3 regions of the Streptomyces sp. NPDC058239 genome follow, and region 3 is predicted to be linked to each of the others. Evidence: riboswitches for the same ligand, from Rfam matches in the RefSeq annotation. Region 3 holds a riboswitch; each other region holds the start of a gene.
The links. A riboswitch is a leader RNA that binds a small molecule or an ion and turns the genes downstream of it on or off. The one in region 3 is predicted to bind cyclic di-AMP.
Positions count from the first base shown of each region.

Region 1 (5,651 bases), on a different contig from region 3:
GAGGCCAGATCGGCGGAGGAGTTACTGCGTGGGAGCAGCCTGAGACCGGCGAGCCGTTCCGCGCCGTCGGCGCCGAGGTCGAGCCCGGCTGCGGCTCCCGCGGTGCTCGCGACGAACGCGGTGTCCGGGTCGTCGTCGAACGCGCTCGCAGCGCCGCTCGGTCCGAAGGCTGTACCGCCGGCCGGGCGCGCCGCGGGATCGACGACTTCGGGCAGCCCGGGCGGATTGCCGATCCTGTCGGCGAGGACCTCGTAATCGAGGTAGCCGGCCAGTCGGGGGCTGCCCCATGCGGTGGAGGCGAGTATCTGCAGCGGGCGGCGCAGATAGTTGAGCGGATACGCCTCGGGCATGGTGTAGGCGTTGTCGCCCCACTGGGCCATGTGAAGCTTCCGCTGCCACCGGACCAGTTCTTCAGCGGCGGGACGACGGACGGAGCATTGTCCGGCTGCGCCACGGGGGGTTCGACCGCACCCGCGCTCCCGGTAACCGGGGCTCCGGCAGCGATGCAGGCGCCAACGGCGGGCAGCCAGACGGCTCGTGGCAGGCGTGTGCGACGCATTCCCCAACCTCCGACGTAGTGGCATAGACCACTGAGCTGGGAGGGGACTCTACTGCGCACATCCGGGCCGCACCAGGGTTCGCACACGGAATAGATCCGATCAATAGTCCAGGCCTGTCGCTGCTCGCGACCAGGAACCGTATGCGTGTTTGCGCCTGTTCCAGAAGAGAGGCCACTGATCCCATTCGGGCGCCGGCTCGCCCTCCACCTCTTCCACCAACAGATCGGACGTATAACGGGGGTCCTGGGCGGCTCCCTCAGCCGTTCGGCCGCGCCGAGGCGCCTGGGCTTCATCGAGGCCAGGCGCGAACGGATGGCACCCGCAGCCCCCTCGGACACCGGTACAGACGTGATCCGGCGGTTGAACCGCCCCGCCGGCCGCGTACGAGACCCAGCAGGCCACTGCTACGGCCCAGGGCCCGGTGCGCGCCCACCCTCAAGTCCCGGATCACTAGGATCTCTTGCGTGAGTAGAGCATTCAGCGGCTGGACAGAGCAAGCGTTCGAGCTGCTTCTGCAGTTGGAGGGTATGCCCTCGCAAGAAGCTCGCGAGAAGCGCAGAAAGGACCGGGAGCGTCTCGTACGGCAGCCCATGATCGCGTTGCTGAACGATGTGGCCGACGCGGACCAGGCCTACGAAGACTTCTCCGTCTGGGGGTTCCGCAAGGACCCGTGGTGGTGGCAGCACCAAGTGGCGGTGATCCGGATCGCACGCAACGTCGAGATCGGTCTCCGCTTCGACCTCGACGGGCTCCGGATCAAGGGCGGCTGGACCTACCCGGACCCTGGGCAGGTCCCGTTGTTCCGCACGGCCGTTGCCGCGCAAGGCAGTGGCCCCGAGCTGGTGCGCGCCATCGAGGCACTGGGGGCTCAGGGGTACGGGATCACCGGGGACACCATGAAGCGCATGCCGCGCGGCCATGACGCCGGTCATCCCCGTGCCGACCTGCTCCGGTACCGCTCGGTCTCCGCTGCCCGTCCCCTCGGCGGGGACTGCGCACAGCACACGTCGGCGTTGGTCGACGCCGTGCTCGAAGCGGCGGAGGAGTTGGAGCCCCTGCTCTCCTGGCTCGCGGGCCATGTGACCGTTCCTGGCACCCGCCGACGCCCCACATGACGTTGCCTTCGTATGCCGTCCACGCGGGTGGGCAGCCGAAAGGCGGTCCCTGACCGGCGGGTGCGGTCCCTTCCGAGGAGCCTGTTCGGCCCCTCGCCACCCGTCGGTCCTGAACCGCCATCGGCGCTGCTGTGCGTCAGTAGGCCCCGAACACGTTGTCGATGGAGCCGTACTTGTCGGCGGCGTAGTTGCACGCTGCGGTGATGTTGGCGACCGGGTCGTAGCTGTCCAACGGCGTACCGGGCACGTGGTAGGCACGGAACGTCGGGTCGATGATCTGCAGGAGCCCCTTGGACGGCGTGCCCTTGGCGGCGTTCGAGTCCCAGTTGTTGATGGCCAGGGGGTTGCCCGAGGACTCGCGCAGGACGTTGCGGTGGATTCCGTCGTAGCTGCCGGGGATGCCGTGTTTGGCCATGACGGCCAGCGACTCCTTGATCCAGCCGTCCAGATTGTTCGTGTACGTCGCGGGCTTCGCGGCCGGTGCGGCAGTGGCGGAAGTTTTGGACTCGGCCTGGGCGCCGATCGTCAGCTTGATGCCCGGCCGAAGCACTGCAGGATTGTCGCCGATGATCTCTCGATTGTCCTCGTACAGCTTCTGCCAGCCACCGCTGAGCGAATGCACCCGCGCGATCTTGGAAAGGGTGTCGCCCGCGGCCACGGAATAGATGATGGGCGCGGCCTTCTGTGCGGCCTTTTCCTTGACGGTCGACACCGCAGCCTTTTCGGCGGCGACGGGCTGCGCCGGCGCTGCCGAGGCGAAGCCGGCACCGATCAGCGGAAGCACGAGAGCGGCTCCGCCCGTGGTCGCGGCGATGAGACCGCGGGTCAGCGAAGTGGACTTACGACGACGGTGGTTACCCGTTGCAGACATAGCGAATTCCTCTCCGTCGCCTACGAGGTGAGCTGTCGGGTTCAGACTGGAGATGTCTGGCCGCACGCGAATGCGGCTTCACCCCGAGCCGTTCCGGATACCGGATCGGCGGCTTACCTGGGTCCCCCGTTCCTGCCATACATGAGTGGTCGGATTGTCGGACGGCGGCAGGATTCGGCGTTCCGTCCGGATTGACGGTGACCGTAGGCGAGAAACATCGAAAGGAACAAGCTCCTATTTTTGGATCACAATTCATTTACAAGATCGAATCGTGGAATTGGCAGTAATCCACCTCACACCGCGAAGCAAAATTTCCCGCCACAGAAGGGAACCGGGCAGCACGCAACGGCGTCCCGAACTCTTGACGTGACTCACGCCACAGGTTTTCCAAAAGGGACAATTCAGGCAGTACTCAAGGGTCGCAACTCTCCCCAAATGCCCCTTTGCGAACCAAGAGATCACTTCTAAGCAAATCGCCCATACTGGAACATTTGCATGCGATCCGGATACTTCTCGGGCCGATCGCACCCGCCAGGGCTCCATGCCCTCCGGCCTCCCGGCGAAGCGGCCCGCAGGCCGCTCGTCACACTCCCCCGCACGAGATCAAGGCTTTGCCTTTCGTCCAACGGGTCGTTATCGTGTCCAACGGCTCTGTTGTCTCCGATAGAGGTGGACGTTGCGCATCTGAGGTTCGCGATCATCGCGCCGTACGGCTTCAGCCGTACGCCCGTCACGCAGTGGCAGTGTTCAGTCCTGCCCGTGACCCCGCGTGGATGCGACCTCGGTGCATGAGCCGTCCCTCGATCTTTCGGGCCGCCGCACCTCCCTCTCGGTTCGGTCGCTGCGTGGTGCTCGCATACGAAGCCCCCATTCACCGCGCTTGCGACTGCGAGGATCACCATGGCAACACCCACCGCCCCCAGCGCCTCTCTCACCTGCTCCGCCCTGTCCTTCCAGTGGCCGGACGGCACGACCGTCTTCGACGAGCTCTCCCTCAGCATCGGCCGCGGCCGCACCGGTCTCGTCGGGACCAACGGCGCGGGCAAGTCGACACTGCTGCGACTGCTGGCCGGCCAACTGCGCCCGTCCCAGGGCTCGGTGACCGTCGGTGGCAGCCTCGCCCACCTCCCTCAGAACATCACCCTCGACACGACGCTGCGTGTGGACGAGGCCCTGGGCATCGCCGGACGACGCAATGCGCTGCGCGCCATCGAAGCCGGGGATGTGGACGAGAAACACTTCGAGACGATCGGCGACGACTGGGACGTCGAGGAACGAGCCCTCGCGACACTGGGGTCACTCGGACTCGGCGATGTCGAACTGGACCGCACCGTGGGCCGGATGTCCGGCGGGGAGACCGTTCTGCTGCGGCTGGCCGCACTGCTGCTGGAGCGTCCCGACGTTCTCCTCCTGGACGAACCGACCAACAACCTCGATGTGTTCGCCCGCCGCAGGCTCTACGAGGCCGTCGACTCCTGGCGCTCCGGTGTCCTCGTCGTGGTGAGCCACGACCTCGAACTGCTGGAGCGCGTGGACCGCATCGCCGAACTGCGCTCCGGATCCGTGAACTGGTACGGAGGCGGCTGGTCCGCCTACGAAGAAGCCCTGGCCACCGAACAGGAAGCCGCCGGGCGGATGTTGCGGGCCGCCGAGGCCGACGTACGCCGGCAGAAGCGCGAGCTGGAGGAGACCCATGTGAAGCTGGCGCGCCGCCAGCGGCACGGCAGGAAGATCGAGGCCGAGCGGCGGCTCCCGAAGATCCTCGCCGGCGCGCGGAAGCGGTCCGCCCAGGAGTCGGCGGGCAAGCTTCGCGGCCTCCAGGAGGACCGGCTGAGTGAGGCGCGCGAGCGCCGCGAAGAGGCCGCGGACGCGATTCGCAGCGACGCCGAGATCCGGGTGAGCCTTCCCCACACCGCCGTTCCCACCGGACGCACCGTGCTGAGCCTGCACGAACTGCGTCCCCGGTTCGGCCGGCTGCACGAGGGCAACCTCCATGTGCACGGACCCGAACGGATCGCGCTCGTCGGACGCAACGGCGCCGGCAAGACGACACTGCTGCGCACCCTCACCGGCGAGCTGGCTCCGCTGTCCGGCGAGGCCAGGACGTTCGTACCGCTGCGGTTCCTTCCCCAGCGGCTGGATGTGCTGGACGAGGAGCTGAGCGTCGCGGCGAACGTCGCCCGCATGGCTCCCGGGGTCACCGACAACCACATCCGCTCCCAGCTCGCGCGCTTCCTGTTCCAGGGGAAACGCGCGGAACAGCCGGCGGGCACCCTCTCGGGCGGGGAACGCTTCCGTGCCGCGCTCGCGGCGACGATGCTCGCCGCACCGGCCCCACAGCTGCTGATGCTGGACGAGCCGACCAACAATCTCGACATCGCCAGCGTGCGGCAGCTGACCAGTGCACTTGAGTCCTACGAGGGTGCGCTGCTGATCGCCAGCCACGACCTGCCGTTCCTCGAATCGGTCGGCATCACCCGCTGGCTGCTCCTCGCGGACGAGCTCCGGGACACCACCGCGGAGGAGGTGGGCGACCTGCTCGCGACCCCGGATACGGACTGAGCGACCGCGTGACTCCGGGAGGCCGGGCTCGTCCGGCCCCTCGGAGTTACGGGAAGGTGGTGCGGACCTTCAGCACGACGAAGGCCCGCATCCCCTGCCGGGCGTCAGAGCCTGGCGATGATCTTGTTCATCTTCTCGATCTCGGCAGTCTGGGCCGTGATCACGGCGCCGGCGAGCTTCTTCGCGCCGGCGTTGCTGCCGTTCTTCTGCTCGTCCTCGGCCATGGTGACCGCGCCCTCGTGGTGGCCGATCATGAGCTGGGCGAACTTCTTGTCGAAGTCCTTGCCCCTGGCGGCCTCGAGGTCGCTCATGTCCTTGCCGGACATCATCCCGGGCATTCCCGAACCGTCCGGGCCGTGGTCCATGCCGGGCATGTCCCCCATCGAGGACGAGGCCGAGGGCAGCGGCTTGCCCCAGGACGTCAGCCAGCCCTTCATGGTGTTGATCTCGGGGTCCTGGGCCTTCTCGATCGCGCCGGCCAGTTCCTTGATCTCGGGGTCGGCGGCGCGGCCGTCGGCCAGCTCCGCCATCTCGATGGCCTGC
Region 1 covers NZ_JBHVWS010000009.1:62,437-68,087, forward strand. Annotated here, with positions in the region: gene ACFVYE_RS13430 (hypothetical protein) at 1-380, opposite strand, end outside; gene ACFVYE_RS13435 (DUF2461 family protein) at 1,025-1,675, shown strand; gene ACFVYE_RS13440 (transglycosylase SLT domain-containing protein) at 1,812-2,546, opposite strand; cyclic di-AMP (ydaO/yuaA leader) riboswitch at 2,551-2,736, opposite strand; partial or broken gene ACFVYE_RS13445 (ATP-binding cassette domain-containing protein) at 3,447-4,061, shown strand; partial or broken gene ACFVYE_RS13450 (ATP-binding cassette domain-containing protein) at 4,182-4,923, shown strand; gene ACFVYE_RS13455 (DUF305 domain-containing protein) at 5,213-5,651, opposite strand, start outside.
Region 1: another riboswitch for cyclic di-AMP. It lies ahead of ACFVYE_RS13440 (transglycosylase SLT domain-containing protein); the one in region 3 lies ahead of ACFVYE_RS38065 (M23 family metallopeptidase).

Region 2 (5,651 bases), on a different contig from region 3:
ACCACCCCCGTCTTCGCCGGTCTGTGGAGTGCGGAGGGGTTCGGCGGGGCGAGCCGGGCCTGGCACGCCTGGCAGCTGGCCCATGTGATCCCGGACGCACACAGCCTGCGGCCGGTGCTCTACAACTCCTGGGAGGCGACCGGCTTCGACATCTCGCAGGAGCAGCAGCGCGCCCTCGCCGAGCGCGCCGCCGCGATGGGCGTCGAGCTGTTCGTCGTGGACGACGCGTGGTTCGGGCAGCGCACCAGCGACCGCGCCGGGCTCGGCGACTGGACGCCGAATCCGGACCGCTTTCCCGGCGGACTGAAGCCGCTCGCCGACGAAGTGCACGGACTCGGCATGCAGTTCGGTATCTGGGTCGAGCCGGAAATGGTCAATGCCGACAGCGATCTCTATCGCGCACACCCCGACTGGGTGCAGCATTTCCCGGGACGGGCGCGGACCGAGTTCCGCAATCAACTCGTGCTCAATCTGGCCCGCACCGATGTGCAGGACTATCTGTGGGAGCAACTGGACACACTGCTCTCCAGTGCGCCCGTCGACTATGTGAAATGGGACTTCAACCGCTGCTTCACCGACGCGGGCTGGCCGGGTGAGGAGTATCAGCAGAAGCTCTGGATCGAGCACGTGGACGCCCTGTACGCGCTGATCGACCGGCTCCGGGCCGCGCACCCCACCGTTGCCTTCGAGTCGTGCTCGGGCGGCGGCGGCCGGATCGACCTGGGGATTCTGTCCCGCACGGACCAGGTGTGGACCTCGGACAACACCGACCCGCTCGACCGCCTCACCATCCAGGAGGGCTTCGGTCAGATCCATCCGGCCCGGGTGATGGCAGCCTGGGTCACCGACAGCCCGAATATCCAGCTCAACGACAGGGTCAGCTCACTGCGGTTCCGTTTCGTGAGCGCGATGGCCGGTGTGCTCGGGGTCGGTGGGGACCTCACCGACTGGAGCGAGGACGAGCTGGCCGAGGCGCGGACCTGGGTGGACCTCTACAAGGAGATCCGGCCGGTGGTGCAGCACGGCGCGCTGTACCGGCTGCGCGCCCCGCGTGGCGGACTCAGCGCGGTCCAGTACGTCCACGGGGACGAGACCGTGGTCCTGATGTGGCTGGAGGCACAGAGGTACGGGGAGCGGCCCCCGGCCCTGCGGTTGCGCGGGATCGACCCCGCAGCGACATACACCTGCCTGGACACCGGGGCGGTTCACCACGGTTCGGTACTGCTGCATCAGGGGCTGCACACCGGGCTTCGGGGGGATCTCGATGCGCGGGTGCTGAGGCTCCGACGCGAACGATGAGCGCGATATGTCCGCAATGGGTGTATTTGGCTGAATGTGCCCCGCTTGTACGGGAGATGGTCGCCCCCTCGTGAGCGGAATCATATCCGTGACGGTGTGTGCCGGCGGGGCGGTCGGGCATTCCGTGCGCGGTGCGGAAAGCCAAGATCCTTAATCCACGGAGTGTGACCGGAATTCCGTGCCGATTTCCGAGCGCGGATTCCGGTACGGAACCAGTCACTTGTTATCGCCGTCCCGACTCGCTTACGGTCACCGTCAATCCGGACGGACCGCCTAGTCCTGCCGCCGACCGGAATTCGCACCCACTCATCGCGTGGCAGGAGCGGGGGAACCAGGTAGGCCGCCGATCGGAGAAATCCGGCCGGCTAGGGGTGAAGTCGCGCTCAGCGCGGCCGGGCATCTCCAGCCCGAACCCGACAGCTCACCTCGCAGGCGCCGGAGAGGAAGCACGTCATGCCCATATCGGGTAAGCACCGTCGTACGAAGTCCGGCATCATCGCCCGTGGCGTCGCCGCCGCAGGCGCCGGTGGTGCTGTCATCGCACTGCCGCTGCTCGGCGCCACCGGTGCTCACGCCGCGTCGCAGTCGGCCCCGACCGCCGTGCCGCAGTCGGCCTCCGCCGCCACGCACTCCGCCCCGGCCAAGCCGGTCGCGCAGAAGCAGGCCGCCACCACGACGTACTCCGTGGTCTCCGGCGACTACCTGTCGAAGATCGCCACCGAGCACAAGGTCAAGGGCGGCTGGCAGAAGCTGTACCAGGACAACCGCAAGGTCGTCGGTGAAGACCCCGGCCTGATCCTCCCGGGCATGAAGCTGACGCTCGGCGGCAAGGCGTCGGGTGACGCCGCGTCCACCGGTGCCGGCACGGGTGCGGCCCTCCCGTCGAAGGCCCTCTCGGTGCCCTCGTCGGTCGTGGAGAAGTCCGCCCCGGCCAAGTCCGCCCCGGCCAAGGTCTCGACGGTCACGGAGTCCAAGACCTCCGCCCCGGCCGGCCAGAGCAACAGCTCCGGCTACAGCCACCCGGTTCCCGGCAACCACACCACCGGATACCGCGCCTCCGGCTCCAACTGGTCCAGCGGCAGCCACACCGGCATCGACTTCCCCGTCTTCACCGGCACCAGTGTGAAGGCCATCACCTCCGGCACCGTCGTCACCGCCGGCTGGGGCGGCGCGTACGGCAACCAGGTTGTCATCAAGCACGCCGACGGCCACTACTCGCAGTACGGTCACCTGTCCTCGATCTCCGTCTCCGCGGGCCAGGCCGTGAGCACCGGTCAGCAGATCGGCCTCTCCGGCGCCACCGGCAACGCCACCGGCCCGCACCTGCACTTCGAGGTCCGCACGGGCCCGGCGTACGGCTCGGACATCGACCCGATCGCCTTCCTGGCTTCGCACGGCATCTACGTCTGAGCCGGACGAGCGGGCAGTTGAGCAACAAAGCATGAACTGAGCAACACAGAAGGGGCGGTGCGCGGCGGCGCACCGCCCCTTCTGCTTATTCCCCCTTTACCAAAAACTGACCGGGTGGTCTATCTCACCACCCGTCAACCCCTTATTGCGGTCGCGTAGGTCACATTCGGCGGTGCAGGATAAGCGTTTGTGGCAGACGATTCGAGAAAAAATCAACGTGGCGTCATCAACCGACATGGCGTCATCGGGTCGTACGCAGCGATTGGCGACAGCTTCACCGAGGGAGTCGGCGACCCCGGCCCGGACGGAACCTTCGTCGGCTGGGCAGACCGTTTCGCGGTACTTCTCGCGGACCAGCTCCCGGACCCCGATGCGGGGACGAGTACCGAAGGCTCCACTCACGGGAATTTCAGGTACGCCAATCTCGCCGTACGCGGACGCCTCCTCGACCAGATCGTCGAGGAGCAGGTGCCGCGCGCCAAGGAGCTCGCACCCGATCTGGTGAGCTTCTGCGCGGGCGGCAACGACATCATCAGGCCCGGCACCGACCCCGACGACGTGGCCGAGCGCTTCGAGCGGGCGGTCGCCGAGCTGACCGAATCGGTCGGCACCGTCCTGGTCACCACCGGCTTCGACACCCGAGGCGTTCCCGTGCTGCGCCATCTGCGCGGCAAGATCGCCACCTACACCGCCCATGTGCGGTCCATCGCCGACCGCTACGACTGCCCGGTCCTCGACCTGTGGTCGCTGCGGTCCGTCCAGGACAGGCGCGCCTGGGACGACGACCGGCTCCATCTGTCGCCCGAGGGACACACCAGGGTCGCGCTGCGCGCCGCCCAGGTCCTCGGCATCGATGTGCCGGCCGACCCAGACCAGGAATGGCCCCCGCAGGCACAGCGCGGAACGCTCGAAGTACGGCGCGACGACATCCACTGGGCGCGCGAGTACCTGGTCCCGTGGATCGGCCGGAGACTGCGCGGCGAGTCCTCCGGCGACCATGTCGAGGCGAAGCGGCCGGACCTCCTGCCGCTCTAGGCGGCGTCCGCCACCGTGGTGCCCTCGCTCGCCGGACGGCCTGGAGGTTCAGGCCCGTCCGGCGAGGGGCGACAACGGGGAAGCCGGTATCCGTTCCAGCACACCGCCCGCGAAGACGTCGTACAGCGGCAGCGTCTCCAGATGCACATAGCCGATATGGCAGTCGCAGACAGCCAGCGGGCAGGCCCGCGGGCCGAGAGAGCGCCGGTAGCTCCCGTCGTAGAGGTTGCCGAGCTCCGCCGGGACGAAATGGCAGCGCCGCACCGTGCCGTCACCATCCACCGAGATGACCGATTCGCCCGTCCGGCAGGGCAGCCCGGCCGACCGGTGCGGATGCCGGCTGTACGGGAAGAGCGGGTCGAGGGCCGTCCACCGATCTGCTTCCTCATCCGTATAGGTGTGCCCCTCCGCGGCGTTCACCCAGAGATAGACCTCGTCCGGCAGGCCGGCCCGCAACCGCCGCGCCTCGTCGAGATGGCCGTCGAGCCCGACGACACCGACGCTGTGGCGGATGCCGAGCGCGGTCAGCTCCCGGCACTTGGCGACGAACCGCTCGTACGGAGTCTGCCCCGGGTGGTATGTGCACCAGAGCGCGATCTTCTCGCGGCCGGCGTCCCCCGCCTCGGCCAGCCACCCCGTACGGGTGCTGAGATTGGTCTGGATCGCGACCCGGCCGATGTGCTGCAGCTGCGCCAGCTCGACCAGCGCACGCCGGTACCAGGAGCGGACCAGACCCTCGCCCCACGGGGTGAACAGGACCGAGATCCGGTCGCCGGTCTGCGCCGCGGCCCACGCCGTGAACCGCTCCAGCGCGGCGCGGTCGGCGCGCAGCTGCTCCCGGCTGTCGCGCCGCTTGGCGAACGGGCAGTACGGGCAGTCGTAATCGCAGGACGCGAGCGGACCGCGATAGAGAATGGTCAGGTCCATGGGCGCGCTCACTTCAGTTCGTACGCGGCCATCGCGGCCCGTACGCCGGGGGAGAAGAGTTCGGGGCCCAGCGCGTCGGAGTGGGCCAGGCCCTCGGGGGAGAGCCGCAGCGGGCCGGACGCCCCGGACGCCCCGGCCGTCGCGTCGAGCCAGCCGCGCGCCTCGAACCGGGCCAGTTCGGCGGGGAAGTCGTCGGCCGGGGAGGTGCCGAACCTCTCCCGGTAGTCGGCCGGTTGCAGCCCCTCGGCCTGGAGGACGGACTGCAGGAGGTGGCGGCGGCGGGCCTCGTCGCCGTCGACGTACCGTCCGACCTCGGCGCGCGAGAAGTCCTCGGTCGCGGTGTATCCGTCGATGATCGCCCGCACCTCACGCATCTCCACCGCGTAGTCGAAGGAGTAGTGCAGCTTCGAGGTGTACGAACGGGCGCCGCACCCCAGGCCGATCATGCCGTCGGTCTGGCAGGCGTAGTCGTCGGGGCCGTCCGTCCGCGGGGCGTCGGCGCGGCGGAACATCCGCATGGACACCTGCTCGTAGCCGTGGGCGAGGAGATGGTCCCGGCCCGTGCGGTACAGCCGCAGCCGCTGTTCGTCCCAGGCGGCGTCCGCGGCTGCCTCGCCGTCGGCGCCGAGCCGCCCGAGACCGGTCAGCGGGCGGACATACAGCGGATAGAGATACAGCTCCTCCGGCTGCCAGCCGAGCGCCGCGTCCAGCGAGGTGCGCCAGCTGTCCTCGGTCTGCCCGTCGATGCCGTAGATGAGGTCGATGTTCAGGACCGGGATGCGGGCATCACGTATCCGGTCCAGCGCCGCCTCCACCTCCGCGCGGCGCTGCGGTCGCACAGCGGCACGCGCCTCGGCTTCGACGAAGCTCTGCACGCCGATGCTGATCCTGGTCGTCCCGCGGTCGGCGAGCACGGCCAGCCGGTCGGCCGTCGCGGTCGACGGCGATGTCTCGACCGACAGCGGAACGGACCGCAGATC
Region 2 covers NZ_JBHVWS010000038.1:6,530-12,180, forward strand. Annotated here, with positions in the region: gene ACFVYE_RS31565 (alpha-galactosidase) at 1-1,299, shown strand, start outside; cyclic di-AMP (ydaO/yuaA leader) riboswitch at 1,593-1,747, shown strand; gene ACFVYE_RS31570 (peptidoglycan DD-metalloendopeptidase family protein) at 1,753-2,709, shown strand; gene ACFVYE_RS31575 (SGNH/GDSL hydrolase family protein) at 2,899-3,744, shown strand; gene ACFVYE_RS31580 (STM4011 family radical SAM protein) at 3,793-4,671, opposite strand; gene ACFVYE_RS31585 (STM4012 family radical SAM protein) at 4,680-5,651, opposite strand, start outside.
Region 2: another riboswitch for cyclic di-AMP. It lies ahead of ACFVYE_RS31570 (peptidoglycan DD-metalloendopeptidase family protein); the one in region 3 lies ahead of ACFVYE_RS38065 (M23 family metallopeptidase).

Region 3 (5,651 bases):
GGCCGGTGAAGCCGGCCCCGAGGAGGTTGCGCAGGACCGTGCGGCCGACCCCGCCGGGAGTGCGGCCCGCGCCGATGACGGCGACCGATCCGGGGGCGAGCAGCCGTTGCACGGAGCGCGCCTCGGCCCGCTGCTCACGGCCGCGCTGCACGGCGAGCGACTCTGCGGTCGGTTCGAGGTCCAGGGTGAGATGGACGGAGCCGTCCTCGAAACTGCGCTGCTGGGTGTACCCGGCGTCTCGGAACACCTTGATCATCTTGTTGTTCGCGGGCAGCACCTCGGCAGCGAAGCGGCGGATGCCGCGCTCGCGGGCGACGGCCGCGATGTGTTCGAGGAGCGCCGATGCCACGCCCCGGCCCTGATGCGCGTCCTGGACGAGGAAGGCGACCTCGGCCTCGTCGGCGGGCGCGGAAGCGGGCCTGCCCCGCTCATCGATCCGGTCGTAGCGGACGGTCGCGATGAACTCGCCACCGACCGTGACCGCGAGCCCCACCCGGTCGACGTAGTCGTGATGGGTGAAGCGGTGCACGTCCCTGTCGGACAGACGCGGGTACGGGGCGAAGAACCGGTAGTACTTCGACTCGTCGGAGACCTGCTCGTAGAAGCTGACCAGCCGTTCGGCGTCGTCCGTGGTGATGGGCCTGATCCGGGCGGTTCCGCCGTCGCGGAGGACCACGTCCGCTTCCCAGTGGTCGGGGTACGCGTGATGCGGACTCTGCTCCGGCGAGGGCTGCATGCGCAAAGACTACGGCTCCGTCAGCGGTCGCGTAGGTCTTGGGGCCGGGGCAGTCTGAGGGGGCCGATCGGCGGTGGAGCACGGGTTGTGGGCGTGCCGCAGGTCGGCCGGAGCATCGCGCACCACATGAGAGACTGGTCTAGACAACCATTGATTCGTGAAGGGCAGAACCATGGCTGAGCGCCGCGTCAACGTCGGTTGGGCCGAGGGCCTGCACGCCCGCCCCGCTTCCATCTTCGTCCGTGCCGCTACGGCTTCCGGCGTCCCCGTGACGATCTCCAAGGCCGACGGCAACCCGGTGAACGCCGCCTCCATGCTCGCGGTGCTCGGTCTCGGCGCGCACGGCGGCGAGGAGATCGTGCTCGCGTCCGAGGCCGACGACTCCGAAGCCGCCCTGGACCGCCTGGCAAAGCTGGTCGCCGAGGGGCTCGACGAGCTCCCGGAGACCGTCTGAGCCATTTTCTGCAAGAGAGCCGCGGCACCCTTATTGAGGGCCGCGGCTTTTTCGCTTTCGCGACCCGGACGACCGGAGCAAATTCAGACAGCCCAAAGAAAGCCCTCGAAAAATTACGACTCTTTGTATACGGCGTAATCGTTAATTCCGAACACCCGTGGTGTTTACGGAATGTTGCGAAGTCCTCACCCGGTCGGCGCGCGAGGCGTCGGACCGGCGGCCCGGCCGGTCGGCGCGGCGCAGCCGGTGCGCGGCCGCGGCCCGTTCGGCGTGCTGAGTGGCCAGCGCCCTGGCCCGTTCCGCGTCACGCCGCGCCACCGCGTCCACAATGGCCCCGTGCTCGGCCCAGGAGTCCACCGGGCGGGCGGGCTGCTCGACCGTGTACATCCAGGCGATCTTGTGCCGGAGCTGGGTGAGCAGCGCGATCAGGCCGGGACTGCCGCAGGCCTGCGCCAACGTCTCGTGGAACCAGCCGCCCAGTGAGCGCAGGTCCTCCCCCTCGCCCCGCCGGGCCCGCTCCTGGCCGAGCCTGACCAGACCGCGCAATACCTTGAGATGCGCCTCGGTGCGGCGCTGCGCGGCGCGCGCGGCACCCAGCGGCTCCAGCAGCATCCGGACCTCCAGGAGGTCGGCGGCCTCCTCCTCGGTGGGCTCGGCGACACAGGCGCCCGCGTGCCGGCGGGTGACCACGAAGCCCTCGGACTCCAGGGTGCGCAGCGCTTCCCGTACCGGAACACGGGAGACTCCGTAACGGCGCGCCAGCAACTCCTCGGTGAGCCGGCTGCCGCGTTCGAAGACGCCGGAGACGATGTCGTCACGGATTGCCGTGCATACCGAATGCGCCGGAATGCGCATGTTCGAACCTCCGCCTTAATCCCCGCGAAACGCGGCCGACCGACGCCTGTTCTGAGACTCTATTGCAATGCAGCCGCATTTCCGATGCCGGGTGGAAATTCATGAATATCTTTTGGCCACAGGACGGGTTCGGGAAGCAGGTACTGCGGGCGGGCGCGGAGGCCGGGCACGGCGAAGGCCCCGGCGTGCCGCCGGGGCCTTCGAAGGGTTGCTGCGGGTGGAGCGTCGGTCAGACGCTGACGCCGTGGGCGCGCAGGTACGCGACGGGGTCCATGTCGGAGCCGTACGACGGCGTGGTCCGGGCCTCGAAGTGGAGGTGCGGACCGGTCGAGTTGCCGGTCGAGCCGGAAAGGCCGATCTGCTGGCCCGCGCCGACGCTCTGGCCGACGGAGACACCGATCGAGGAGAGGTGGCCGTACTGCGTGTACGTGCCGTCCGTCATCCGGAGCACGATGTTGTTGCCGTACGCGCCTCCCCAGCCGGCCTCGACGACCGTACCGGCGCCGACGGCGACGACGGAGCTGCCGGACGCGGCGTGGAAGTCGATGCCCGAGTGGCTGCCGGAGGACCAGAGCGAGCCGCTGGACTTGTAGCCGGTGGTGACGTACGAACCGGCGACCGGGAGCTGGAAGTACCCCAGGCGGGTGCGCTCGGCGGACCGGGCGGCGCGGGCCTTCTCGGCACGCGCCTCGGCCGCACGCTTCGCGTCGGCCTTGGCCTTCGCCTCGGCCTTCTTCTTGGCTTCGGCCTTCTTCTTGGCCTCGGCCTTCCGCTGGGCCTCCGCCTTCGCCTTCGCCGCGACATCGGCCTGGTGCTTCTGCGCGTCGGCCTGGGCATCGATCTGGTCGGCGAGGGCGCCCTCGATGGCGATGACCTGGTTCAGACCGGTCTCGCTGACGGAGGAGTGCGCGGCGAGGGCCGGAGAGGCCATGCCGCCTATGACGCCGGTGGTGGCCAGAGCGGCGACGCCGGCGATCTTCGCGCTGCTGCGCGTCAGTCGGCTCGGGGCACGATGCTTCCCGGTGGCACGGGTGAACGCCATGAAGTGGCTGATCCTTTCCTTCCTTCTCGCCTACCGGGTTAGCTGACGGGTTCGGAGCAGGAAGGTCTCCTACGGACGCCCCGGCCTCATCCGGGCTCAGGCATCCGATTCACCCCAGGGACTGCATGGGTCCCCGGCTCCCCAGGCTCGCGCCTGACGGGGACTCGGCGATGACTGCCCGGTATGTCGCGGTTGCGGCATACGAGTGACGGGCAGCCCAGCCGACGCTAAGCGGGGTCACTTGCATTCACCAAACGGACAGGCCGTTTTGTAGCGCATCCCACAGGGCAGACAGGCAACCTCCCCATCAAAACGGACAAAAAGGAAGACTCCGGCGAGATTTTGCTCACAGGAGTCTTCCTTCTGTCCCGATATGCAGTCATATGGTGGGTCGGTAGGCCGCCCGTTGCCTTCGGTGCTCGGTCGTACGTGAAGGTCGACCGGTGGACTGTCACACGCAACGGGCCGGCCGGGCGGGGGTCGCCCGCCTCGGCCCGGCCGGTCGTCCGGTGTCCACGACGGGTACGCCCGTCAGCCGGCGACCACCGACACCTCTCCGATGCCCAGGGCCCGGACCGGCTCCTCGATCTGTGATGCGTCACCGACGAGGATCGTGACCAGCCTGTCGTCCGGGAAGGCGTTGACCACCGCAGCAGTCGCCTCGACCGTGCCGGTCTCCGCGAGCCGGGCGTACAACTGTGCCTGGTAGTCGTCCGGCAGGTGCTGCTCGACCTGGTCTGCGAGGGTGCCCGCAACCGAGGCCGCCGTCTCGAACTTCAGCGGCGCGACACCCACGAGGTTCTGCACGGCCGTCTCACGCTCTTCATCCGTCAGCCCCTCGGCCGCCAGAGTCCGCAGGACCGTCCACAGGTCCTTCAGCGCCGGTCCCGTGGACTCCGTGTCCACCGATCCGCTGATGGCGAGCATCGCGGCACCGGTCGCCCCCGAGGCCGAATCCGGGGCCGACGACCGCAGCACCTGGGCGAAGGCCCGTACGCCGTAGGTGTAGCCCTTCTCCTCGCGCAGCACACGGTCCAGCCGGGAGGTGAGCGTGCCGCCCAGGCAGTACGTGCCCAGCACCTGGGCCGGCCACACGCTGTCGTGCCGGTCGGCGCCGATCCGGCCGATCAGCAGCTGCGTCTGCACCGCGCCCGGACGGTCGACGATCACCACTCGGCCGGTGTCGTCGGCGGTGATCGGCGGGGCGGGACGAGGCTCCGCGGTGTCTCCCGACCAGTCGCCGAGGGTGTCGGCGAGCAGGGCGTCCAGGTCGATGCCGGTGAGGTCACCGACGACCACGGCGGTCGCCGTGGACGGCCGGACGTGGGCGTCGAAGAAGGCGCGCACGGCCGCCGAGTCGATCCGCTCCACCGTCTCCTCGGTGCCCTGGCGCGGGCGCGACATCCGCGCTGCGGCCGGGAAGAGCTCCTTGGAGAGCTGCTTGGCGGCGCGCCGGGCCGGGTTGGCCTGCTCGTGCGGGATCTCATCGAGCCGGTTGCGTACCAGCCGTTCGATCTCGCTGTCGGCGAAGGCGGGCGCCCGCAGCGCCTCGGCGACCAGCGCGAGCGCCTTGGCCAGCCGCGAGGCCGGGACCTCCAGAGAGACCCGGACACCGGGGTGGTCGGCGTGCGCGTCGAGGGTGGCGCCGCAGCGCTCCAGCTCCGCGGCGAACTCCTCGGCGGTGTGCTTGTCGGTGCCCTCGGACAGCGCCCGCGACATGATCGTGGCCACGCCGTCGAGGCCCTCGGGCTCGGCGTCCAGCGGGGCGTCGAGGAAGATCTCGACTGCCACGACCTGCTGGCCGGGGCGGTGGCAGCGCAGCACCGTGAGGCCGTTGGGCAGGGCGCCGCGCTCCGGCGCAGGGAAGGCCCAGGGGCGGGCGAGGCCGGGGGCCGGCTGCGGGTGGTACTGCATCGAAACTCCAGTCGCGGCAGCGTCGGTCACTTGTCCGCTCCTTCGTGCGCGTCGGTGTCGTCGGCGCCGTCGGCGCCGGTCTCGGTGTCCGCTGCTTCTGCGGGCTCGGCCGATTCGACCGGCTCGTAGACCAGCACCGCCCGGTTGTCGGGGCGCAGCTGGGCCTCGGCGACCGCCTGGACCTCTGCCGCGGTGACATCGAGTACCCGCTGTACGGCGGTCAGGGCGAGCTGCGGGTCGCCGAACAGCACGGCGAACCGGCAGAGTTCGTCGGCGCGGCCCGCGACCGTACCGAGCCGGTCCAACCACTCGCGCTCCAACTGGGCCTGCGCACGTTCCATTTCCTCGGGCGTGGGGCCCTCGGCGGCGAACCGGGCAAGCTCCTCGTCGACCGCTGCCTCGATCTGCGGCACCTCTACGCCGCCGGACGTCTTGACGTCCAGCCAGCCGAGCGAGGGCGCACCGGCCAGCCGCAGCAGCCCGAAGCCGGCCGCCACGGCCGTGCGGTCACGGCGGACCAGGCGGTTGTGCAGCCGCGACGACTCGCCGCCGCCGAGCACGGTCAGCGCGAGGTCGGCCGCGTCACATTCACGGGTGCCGTCGTGCGGCAGCCGGTAGGCGGCCATCAGCGCCCGCGCCGGAACCTCCTC
Region 3 covers NZ_JBHVWS010000055.1:29,822-35,472, reverse strand. Annotated here, with positions in the region: gene ACFVYE_RS38080 (GNAT family N-acetyltransferase) at 1-736, opposite strand, end outside; gene ACFVYE_RS38075 (HPr family phosphocarrier protein) at 909-1,190, shown strand; gene ACFVYE_RS38070 (GntR family transcriptional regulator) at 1,332-2,045, opposite strand; gene ACFVYE_RS38065 (M23 family metallopeptidase) at 2,275-3,087, opposite strand; cyclic di-AMP (ydaO/yuaA leader) riboswitch at 3,101-3,267, opposite strand; gene ACFVYE_RS38060 (M16 family metallopeptidase) at 3,619-5,001, opposite strand; gene ACFVYE_RS38055 (M16 family metallopeptidase) at 5,028-5,651, opposite strand, start outside.